Regions from separate parts of the Georgenia soli genome, predicted to be linked through region 2. Evidence: riboswitches for the same ligand, from Rfam matches in the RefSeq annotation. Region 2 holds a riboswitch; the other holds the start of a gene.
What was found. Region 2 has a riboswitch for cyclic di-AMP ahead of ATJ97_RS06975 (C40 family peptidase). Riboswitches for the same ligand answer to the same signal wherever they lie in the genome.
Positions count from the first base shown of each region.

Region 1: another riboswitch for cyclic di-AMP. It lies ahead of ATJ97_RS01350 (C40 family peptidase); the one in region 2 lies ahead of ATJ97_RS06975 (C40 family peptidase).

Region 1 covers NZ_PDJI01000003.1:138,600-143,614, reverse strand. Annotated here, with positions in the region: gene ATJ97_RS01365 (response regulator transcription factor) at 1-543, opposite strand, end outside; gene ATJ97_RS01360 (four-helix bundle copper-binding protein) at 755-1,156, shown strand; gene ATJ97_RS01355 (DUF305 domain-containing protein) at 1,326-1,853, shown strand; cyclic di-AMP (ydaO/yuaA leader) riboswitch at 2,129-2,272, shown strand; gene ATJ97_RS01350 (C40 family peptidase) at 2,411-3,055, shown strand; gene istA (IS21 family transposase) at 3,619-5,015, shown strand, end outside.
Region 2 covers NZ_PDJI01000004.1:1,262,170-1,267,184, reverse strand. Annotated here, with positions in the region: gene ATJ97_RS06985 (ABC transporter substrate-binding protein) at 1-270, shown strand, start outside; gene ATJ97_RS06980 (metal-dependent transcriptional regulator) at 444-1,187, shown strand; cyclic di-AMP (ydaO/yuaA leader) riboswitch at 1,680-1,853, shown strand; gene ATJ97_RS06975 (C40 family peptidase) at 1,858-2,661, shown strand; gene ATJ97_RS06970 (universal stress protein) at 2,991-3,914, shown strand; gene ATJ97_RS19430 (hypothetical protein) at 3,927-4,379, opposite strand; gene ATJ97_RS06960 (hypothetical protein) at 4,376-5,015, opposite strand, start outside.

The sequences.
Region 1 (5,015 bases), on a different contig from region 2:
GGAGAAGACCATCCTCGGGCGCGTGGCAAGGGCCGCCAGCACGTCGAACTGTGTACGGGTCAGCTCCACCGGCTCACCACCCAGGCGCACCTCCCGACCGGCGACGTCGACCTCGAGCGACCCGAACGTCAGCGCCACCTCCCGCTCGCCCTCCCCGGAGGACCGTCGGGGCCGGCGCAGCATCACCCGCACACGGGCGACCAGCTCGCGGGGGCTGAACGGCTTCGTCAGGTAGTCGTCCGCCCCCACCGACAGCCCGACCAGCTTGTCCACCTCCTCTGCCCGGGCGGTGAGCATGATGATGTAGCAGTCCGAGAACGTGCGGACCTGCCGGCACACCTCCACCCCGTCCATCCCCGGCAGACCCAGGTCCAGCACGACGACGTCCGGGTCCCACCGCCGGACGAGCGCCAGCGCGTCGGCGCCGTCCCCCGTGCGCTCCACCTCGAAGCGGTCCCGCTGCAGGTAGCTCGCGACGAGCTTGGCGAGCGGTTCCTCGTCCTCGACGACAAGCACCCGGGCACCACGATCCGTCGCACTCATGCCGCACATCCTGCCCCGACAACCCGACGGGATCCGGCCGGGAGGACCGGCTCAGACAGACCGTGCCGAAATAGCGGCGGGATCTTCATCAAATCTTCATCACCGAACCGCCTCGCCCGGAGTGCAAGCCCTGAATCACCGACCTAGCGTCGAAGAGCCGCGGGCTCCGTCGCCCCATGCCGAATCAACACCTCCAGAGGAAGGACGACCGATGAGGACTGTCGAGATGATGGAGACGTACCCCGCCGAGATCAACCTCGACCGGGAGCTGCTGGCAAGGACTGTGGAGGCGCTGGTCTCGTGCGCCCAGGCCTGTACTGCCTGCGCGGACGCGTGCCTGAGCGAGGACATGGTCGCCGAGCTGCGCAAGTGCATCCGGACGAACCTGGACTGCGCGGACGTCTGTGACACCACCGCCCGGGTGTTGTCCCGGCACACGGGCTACGACGCCAACGTCACCCGGGCCTTGCTGCAGGCTTGCGTACAGGCCTGCCGGTCCTGCGGGGATGAGTGCGAGTCGCACGCCGAGATGCACGAGCACTGCCGTATCTGCGCCGAGGCCTGCCGGGCGTGCGAGCAGGCGTGCGAGGACCTCCTCGCGGCCGTCGGCTGACGCCACGGCCCGTCCGGCCTGGGGGACCGCCCAGGGACCGGAAGGCGACGAGGAACCAGGGACCGAACAAGGAGTGGTGAAAGTGGCGGACCGAGCGGACGACGACGCTACGCAAGAGGAGGGGCACGGGCAGCACGGTGGAGGCGGGCAGTCGCACGGCTCCAGGGGGATGTACCTGCGGTTCGCGGCCATGATCCTGACGGGCATGGTGGTCATGTACTGGGTGATGTTCGTCGGCTCGTGGGAGTGGAGCCACATCCGCTTCAGCCAGAGCCGGGTGTTCATGGCCCTGACCATGGGCGGTGCCATGGGACTGGTCATGCTCGCGTGGATGCTGAACATGTACCGCAGCACCAGGGCAAACATCGCCGTGGTCGCGGTCAGCCTCGTGCTGCTCGGAGGCGGGGCCTACCTGGACCGCAGCCAGGTGACGGTCGACGACACCGCTTTCATGCGCGGGATGATCCCGCACCACTCCCTGGCTATCACCCGGTCCGAACGGGCGGGCATCGAGGACGTGCGGGTGTGCGAGCTGGCCGTGGGGATCAGCGAGGCGCAGCGGCGGGAGATCCGGGAGATGGACTGGCTCATCACCGACATCCAGCGCAACGGCATCGCGGCGACCCCGGAGGAGGCCGCCGCACGCCCGGTCCCGGCCTTCAAGGACCCGGCCGAGCGCCAGTGCCCCACGGGCTAAGGGCTTGGCCGGCGGTCTCCAGACACCCGTGACCTCTCCACATTCTCCGCCGCGACTGCGTACGTGTTCAGCGCTCCTCACTCCGGGAACACCAACGGCCATGGGGGGGCTTGGGCTAAGCAACTTCCCGTGCAAAGCCCCAGAGGGCAGCTGTCATGAAGGTTCGATGAAGAATCGTTATCGGACCGTGACATGGACGTGTCCAGGCTCTTAGCGTGAGCCTTGCTCCCGGGCAATCCCGTCCGGAAGATGCGGGCGGAGACCGAACCCTGCCGCCGCCCGGCATCGCGCGCTCCAGTGGCAGGGGCGGGGAAACCAACGCATGCGGCCCTTTCCGGGCTTGGGGTGAAGTGCGGAAGCACGGGGCCTCTCCAGTCCCAACCCGACAGCTCACCCCGCAGGGAACTCGGAGAGGTAGTTCGTTGTCCCCCAGCAACCGTGGGCGCCACCGCGCGCCCTGCCGCCCCAGCACCCCCCTGACCGCAGCCATCGAGAACCTCGCCCCGACCACTCGCCGTGGTGTCGCAGCGGTGGCCTCGTCCGGCCTCGTCCTCACGATGGCCGCAACCAGCGCCGACGCGACCACGGAGACCGCAGCGCTGCCGAGCGTGAGCATCTCGACGGCGGTCGTCGAAGCCACCACCGCTCTCCTGGCCACCCCGACGGTCAAAGTCACCTCCGACGCCGAGTGGGAGGTGGACCTCGCGACCGCAGAAGCGACACCACCACCGCCGCCGCCCAGCGCAGAACCCGAGCCTGCGCCCCAACGGCCGGGCGCAGCCGCCTCCCGCGCGGGGGAGAGGACGGAACTGCCGAGCACGGACGCCGCCCCAGCCGTAGGTGCCGGAGCCGTCGAAGCGCCGGTGGCCTCGGGAAGCGCGATCGTCGACTACGCCCGCCAGTTCCTCGGCGTCCCGTACGTGTGGGGCGGCACCACGCCGGCCGGGTTCGACTGCTCGGGGTTCACGAGCTACGTCTTCGCCCAGTTCGGGACCAGCCTGCCCCGCACCTCAGGCGCGCAGGCCTCCACCGGCACGCGGGTATCGGCCGCCGAGGCCCGGCCCGGCGACCTGGTGACATGGCCGGGTCACGTCGGGATCTACACCGGCAACGGCAACAACATCGCCGCCCGCCAGCCGGGCACCCCGCTGACCGAGGGACCGATCTTCCACTCCAGCCCCGTGTTCATCAGAGTCAGCTGAGAAGCCAAAGGTAGGCGGGTGCTGCTGGACTCGGAATCCCGCAGCTCACGGCGGCCGGCGATGGGGTGCGCACCATCGCCGGTTTTCGCTGTCCCTGAGCTGACCAGCAGAGCGCGGCAGGAGCCGCCCGTCAGGGCGCCGACCTCGATGTCGGGGGGCACTCCCAGGGCCGGATGGAAGCGCGCCGATCAGAGAACTCTTGCCCAGGGTGGTCCGGGGGAGTCGCTCGACCCGGTCCACACGCAGCTCGAGGATCGCAACTCCCAGGCCGCTCAGCGGCTCCTCGACGGTGCACTCACGGCTACGTTCGATGAAGCAGCCCCGCTCGCCATCGCTTTTGGCGGGTGCAGCGCTCTCGCCGTCTGCCAGCGGACATGCCAGCCTCCCTGTCGGCGGACATGACGTCTCCCTGCTGACGGACAGCTGATCTCCCTGTCTGTGGCCGTGGGGCTGATGTCGTGTCGGTCCCGAGATGTGCGTCCCTCCGGGGATTTGCTCGAGGTCTCTGACCACCTTGAGCACTCCGACCGGAGGGACGCGTGAAGAAGTCTGACAGGGAAGTCATGGAGATTCTCGAAGCGTTTGATGCCACGGGCAGCGCGCATTCGGCGGCGCAGCTGGCCGGGGTCGATCCGAAGACGGTGCGCCGCTACGTCGCGGCGCGGGACGCGGGCCGGCCGGTCATGGGCCCGGCGCGGCGGCCGCGGATGATCGATCCGTATCTGCCGAAGGTCGAGGAGTGGGTCGACCGCTCCTGCGGCAAGGTCCGCGCCGACGTGGTCCACGAACGCCTGGTCGCGCTGGGCTTCACCGGGACCGAGCGTTCCACCCGGCGGGCGGTCGCGCAGGTCAAGGCGGCCTGGCGGGCGGGGAACCGGCGCACTTACCGCCCGTGGATCACCGAGCCGGGGCTGTGGTTGCAGTTCGACTGGGGCGAGGGCCCGAAGGTGCCGGGCCCGGACGGGCAGCCGAGGCGGACGGTGCTGTTCTGCGCCTGGCTGGCCTGGTCACGGTTCCGGGTGGTGATCCCGGCCTGGGACCAGACCCTCGCGACGCTGATCGCGTGCCTGGACGCGACGTTGCGGCGCATCGGTGGGGCGCCGACGTACGTGCTGACCGACAACGCCAGGACCGTCACGGTCGATCACGTCGCCGGGGTGGCGGTGCGTCATCCGCAGATCGTCGAGGCAGGACGCCACTACGGGCTGCAGGTTCACACCTGTGTCCCGTTCGACCCGGAGTCGAAGGGTGGGGCGGAGAACACGGTGCGGATCGCCAAGGCCGACCTGGTCCCGACGGAGGCGAACCTGCGCAGCGCGTACTCCTCGTTCGCCGAGCTGCAGGGCGCCTGCGAGGACTTCTGCGAGAGCGTGAACACGCGCCGGCACCGCGAGACGGGCCGGGTCCCGGCCGAGATGCTCGCCGCGGAGCGCCAGCGCCTTCATCCGCTGCCGGCGGCGCCGCACACGGCCGCGCTGGGCCAGACCCGGGTGGTCGGAACCGATCAGACGGTGCGGTTCGGGTCGGTGCGCTACTCCACCCCGCCGGGCCTGGTCGACGCCGAGGTGTGGTGCCGCGTGACCGGCGACGAGCTCGTGATCGTCGTCGATCTCGACGCCCTGAGGGTCAAGCCGTCCTGGGTCGGGGAGCGGCGCGGCCTGGTCGAGGTCGCCCGCCACCGCCTGTCGACGCCCGGGTCCCCGCGGATCGACCACGCCCACTATCCCGACCATCCGCAGGATCCCGACGGGGCGCCCCGACCGCCCAGGATCAAGCCACGCTCCGCCGCGGAGGCCGACTTCCTCGCCATCGGGCCCGGCGCCCGGCAGTGGCTCATCGAGGCCTCGGCGGCCGGCACGGTACGGATCCGGGCGAAGATGGCCGCCGCGGTCGAGCTCGCCACCCTGGTCGGCACCGAGCAGGTTGACGCCGCCCTCGGTGTCGCGGCCGCCGCCGGCCG
Region 2 (5,015 bases):
TTCAACGCCCTGGCGCGCGCCGCGAAGGATCTGCAGGGCGAGGACAGGTACTCCGACGAGAACCTCGAGATCATCGGCGCCGCCACCGGCCAGACCGCCGAGGAGGTTGCCGCGGTGCCGCTGTACACGTGGCTGCCGGACCTCGCGCCCCTTCCCGACCAGCTGGCCGGGATGGAGCGGATCTGGATGGAGTCCGGCGCGCTGGAGTACGCGGAGGCGCTGCCCCAGGCCGACTACGTCGACCCGACGTTCTCCGAGAACGCCGAGTGACCCCGTCCTGAGTCAGCGGGGGCCCGGCGTCTGCCGGGCCCCCGCCGTCGTCCGCCTCGCCCCCGGGGCTGGACGAACGCCCCGGTCGCCGTGGTTCGTCCCTATCCTTGGGGGTCGGAGGCTTGGGCGCCGGCTCAGGCGGTGCCGGCGCTGGCAGAAGGAGCGGCTGATACGTGAGCGACCTGATCGACACCACGGAGATGTACCTCAAGACGGTGTACGAGCTTGAGGAGGAGGGCGTCGTGCCGCTGCGCGCCCGCATCGCCGAGCGTCTCGGGCACTCCGGGCCGACCGTCTCGCAGACCGTCGCACGCATGGAGCGGGACGGGCTGCTGGTGCTGACCGGCAACCGCCAGCTCGAGCTCACCGACGAGGGCCGCGAGAAGGCCACGAAGGTCATGCGCAAGCACCGGCTCGCGGAGCGGCTGCTCGTCGACGTGGTCGGCCTGGACTGGCCCCACGTCCACGAGGAGGCGTGCCGCTGGGAGCACGTGATGAGCGAGCGGGTGGAGCGCCGCCTCCTCGACCTGCTCGACCACCCGCACGTCGACCCCTACGGCAACCCGATCCCCGGCCTGGCGGACCTGGACCGGAGCATCGTGCCGACCCCGCCGCAGCCGGCGGTGCGATCCCTCTCCGACGTCGTTGCCGAGCTCCAGCCCGCCGGTGCCCCCTCCGCCGCGGCCGGGGGAGCCGAGGCCGACCACTACGTCGTGGTCCTCGAGCGGATCGGCGAGCCGCTGCAGGTCGACGTCGACCTGCTCGCCCGCATGGCCGAGGCCGGGCTGCGTCCCGGCCGGCGGCTGGAGCTGCGGATCCGTGGCGGCGTGGACCTGGTGTCCCTGCACGCGCCGGGCGCCGAGGTCGAGCTCGACGTGCCGGAGGAGATCACCCGGCACCTGTTCGTCACCCGCTGAGCCTTCGTGACCCGCTGAGCCGTCCCTACCCCGCTCAGGCGTCCCTACCCCGCTGACCGTTCACGGGCTGAGGCTGCTCACGTGACGGCCCTCGTGGCCCGCTGCCCCGCTCCTCGCCGAGCTCCTAGGCGAACCGGGACATACGGGGACATCTGTCCTGCTGCGGGCGTGCAGATGATCGCGACGTGACGACGACGTTCGCCGGGTCGGTGCCGTGGGCTATGTCACAGGACGTCGTCCGGTATCCCGTCACGCGGGCTCTCGGAGCGAACCCCTCGCCCCTCCGACTCCGCACTCGCGCCCGCGCGACCTGGGCCTTTTGTCCTGGCCCGATACGGCGGCGGTGTGTCCGGGAAACGGGGCCTGACCGGTGAGGTGAGACACGGTCGTGATCCAAACGTGACATCCGGCGATCTCCCTGGGTAGTGTCCTACTCGCTTCACGAACCCTCCTCGTGGAGTCTCCGGGCGGGATGCCGAACCCTGCCGCCGCCCGGGGTCGGTGCGAGATCCCGCGGCAGGGACGGGGGACCCAGTGTTCGTGGCCCGGATCGTGGTCCGGGTCTTGGGGTGAAGTGCGTGGCCGGTCCTTCGGGGCCGGGTGCGTGCCGGGCGTTCTCCCGCCCGAACCCGACAGCTCACCTCGTAGGCAGCCAGGAGAGGCCTTCGTCTTGACCAGCACCGCCATGACCTCCGCCGCGCGTGCGCGGCACCGCGCCGCCCGGCGCCCGTCCACCCCGCTGTCGTCCCTGGTCTCCGGTCCCACGGCCCGCCGCTCGCTGCTGACGGTGGCGTCCTCCGGGCTGGCGATCACCATGGCCGCGACCACCGCCGCGGCGGCCCCGGAGTCCGGGTCCACCCAGGCCCTGCCCCAGGTCGACGTGACCTCGCTGACCTCCGAGGCGCTCTCGGCGATGGTGACGACCCCGTCGGTGTCCGTGCCGGCGGACGTGACCTGGTCGGTGGAGGAGGTCGCCGCCGAGGCGACCCCCGCCCCCGAGCCCGAGCCCGAGCCGGCCCCGGTCGTCGAGCGCGCGTCCGCGCCGGCCCGCACGGCCGAGCGGGCCCCGCTGCCCGCGGCGGCCGCCCCGGCCGCGGCCGCGGCCCCCGCCGCCGCCCCGGCCGCGCCGGCCCCCTCGGCGTCGGCGTCGGCGATCGTGAACATCGCCCGCCAGTACGTCGGCACCCCGTACGTCTCGGGCGGGACGACCCCGGCCGGGTTCGACTGCTCGGGGTACACCCAGTACGTCTTCGCCCAGGTCGGCATCAGCCTCCCGCGCACCTCCGGGGAGCAGCGCTACGCCGGGACCGTGGTCTCCGCCGCCGAGGCCCGTCCGGGCGACCTGGTCTGGGGCCCGGGGCACGTGGGCATCTACACCGGCAACGGCCAGCACATCGCGGCCCGCAGCCCGGGCACCGCCCTGTACGAGTCCCCGATCTACATCTCCAACCCGGTCTTCATCCGCGTCGCCTGACGCACCCACCCGGGTGACCCGCGGCCCACGGCCGCCCACCGCACACGCCGGCGGCCCGCCCCCTCGAGGGGCGGGCCGCCGTCGTCGTGTCCGGCCGCGGAACGCCGGCTCCGCCCAGGCCGCGGAACGCCGGTTCCGCGTGCTCGGTCTCCGCCACCCGGGCTCCGTCGCTCTCGACCGGGCCACACCGCCGTCTCTGAGCGCCGGAGCTCCCTCGGCCGTTCGGCGACATGCCCTCCAAGGTCCCGGTGTCGAGGTCGTCGGGTGCCGATAGGGTTCCGGAAAAGGCACCTGATGGTCAACGCTCGGTCAACGAAGGAGGCGGAACCATGACCCGCGAAAAGGTCGTCGTGGTCGGGGTGGACGGTTCGGAGGCGAGCCTCGGTGCCGTGGACTGGGCGGTCGCCGAGGCGGGACGCTCGGGGTGGCGCCTGCACGTCGTGTGCGCCTACGCGCTGCCGTCGTTCACCGCCGCCTCCCTCGACGGCGGGTACGCCGCGATGGACGACACCGCGATCCAGCAGGGCGCCCAGGCGGTCGTCGACGAGGCGGTGGCCCGCACAGCCGGGTCAGGCCTGGTCGTGACCTCCGCGCTCGAGACCGGCGACCCCGCCGGAGTCCTCGTCGACCTCTCCCGCGAGGCGAGCATGGTCGTCGTCGGCACCCGCGGCGGCGGCGGGTTCACCGACCGGCTCCTGGGCACCGTCTCCTCCGCGCTGCCCGCTCACGCCCACTGCCCGACCGTGGTGGTGCCGTTGCGCGCCGGCCGAGAGTTCACACCCGTCCGGCGCATCGTGGTCGGCGTCGACGGCTCCGAGTCCGCCCGCATCGCGCTGCGCCGCGCCGTCGACGAGGCGATCCTGTGGGACGCGGAGCTCACCGCCGTCGCCGCCGTCCCGATCGCGACGGGCGCCGGCGCGATGGCCTGGCTCCCGGCCGCCGTCGACCGTGACGAGGTGCTCGCCGATGTGCGCGAGGGGCTGAGCGTGGCCGTCGAGTCCGCGGTCGCCGGTCGAGAGGTTCGCGTCCGTCAGCACGCGCTGGACGGCAACGCCGCCGCGCTGATGGCCGAGTTCTCCACCGCCGTCGAGCTCATCGTCGTCGGCTCCCGCGGCCGCGGCGGCTTCGCCGGGCTGCTGCTGGGCTCGACGAGCCAGGCGGTGCTGCACCACGCGATCTCACCCGTCATGGTCGTGCCGGCCCGCGCCGGGGACGAGGGGCGCGGCCCCGCCGACGTGCCCTGGAACCGCTGAGCGGGCGGTCGGTCAGTCGCGCAGTGCGCGGGCGGCGTCCAGCCAGCCCGGGTCGAGGTCGTCCCGCCCTGCACCGGCGACGTCGATGACCCAGCGGGCCCGGTCGACGTCGCCGGTGAGCACGTCGACGACGCCGTCCCACGCTCGGCGAAGCAGCCCGCGCGCCGACTCCGCCTGCTCGGCCACCCACTCCCGCGCCGCGTCGATCAGCGCGAACGTCTCCCGCACCTCCTGAGCCTGCGTCCGCAAGTCCGTCTCCAGCGCCCGGACGAGGGACACGGTGCGCTCCGTGTCGGCGGCGGTGCGGGCCAGGTCCTCACGGAAGCTGTCCGCCGCGACCGACGCCCACGGGGTCTGCTCGCCGGCACGCAGGAGCTCCTGCCCGACGGCACGGGCGCGGGCGGCGACGTCGGCCATCTCGTCGGCCAGCGCCTCGAGGCGCAGCGGGAGGTCCCGGTCGCTCACGGCGTCGGCTCCTGCGTCGCCTCGTAGGACCACGTGGCGGACGCGGTCCCGGTGAAGAACGGCGCCAGCCCGTCCCGGGCCTGCGCGACCGCAGGGTCCTGCGAGGCGTCCACGACGGCGCCGGTGCGGCGGTAGAGCTCCAGGTCGTGGGCGGTGGCCGGGTTCTGGGCGCCGTGCAGGTCGGCAGGCACCTCGCCGGCGATGTCGCGGACGACCGTGGTGACATGGTGCCGGGGCGCGTTGGATACGCCGTCGAGCCGGGGCACCGGGTCCTGCTCGTGCTCGAGGGCGAGGACGTGGACGGACTCCGGCACGTCGGCGAGGGAGATGGGGGAGCCGCCCACGAGCACGTGGGAGTACCGGAAGGCCGGGTCGGGGTCGCTGGCGAGGTTGACGGCGACGATGCCGGCCTGGCTGTGCCCGGCGAGCAGCACCTCCGGTCGCCCGCGCTCCCCGGGCGGGATCCCGGCCGCCTCCATCGCGTCGGCCAGGGCGAGCTCCACCGCGGCGCGCATCGCCGACTCCTGCCCGGCGATCTCCTGGAGGTTGGTCTTCACGTCGGCGGGGTTCGTCGTCGAGCGTGGCTCCCAGGACTCCGTTCCGGGGATCTCCACGACGAACCGTGACTCGCCCGCC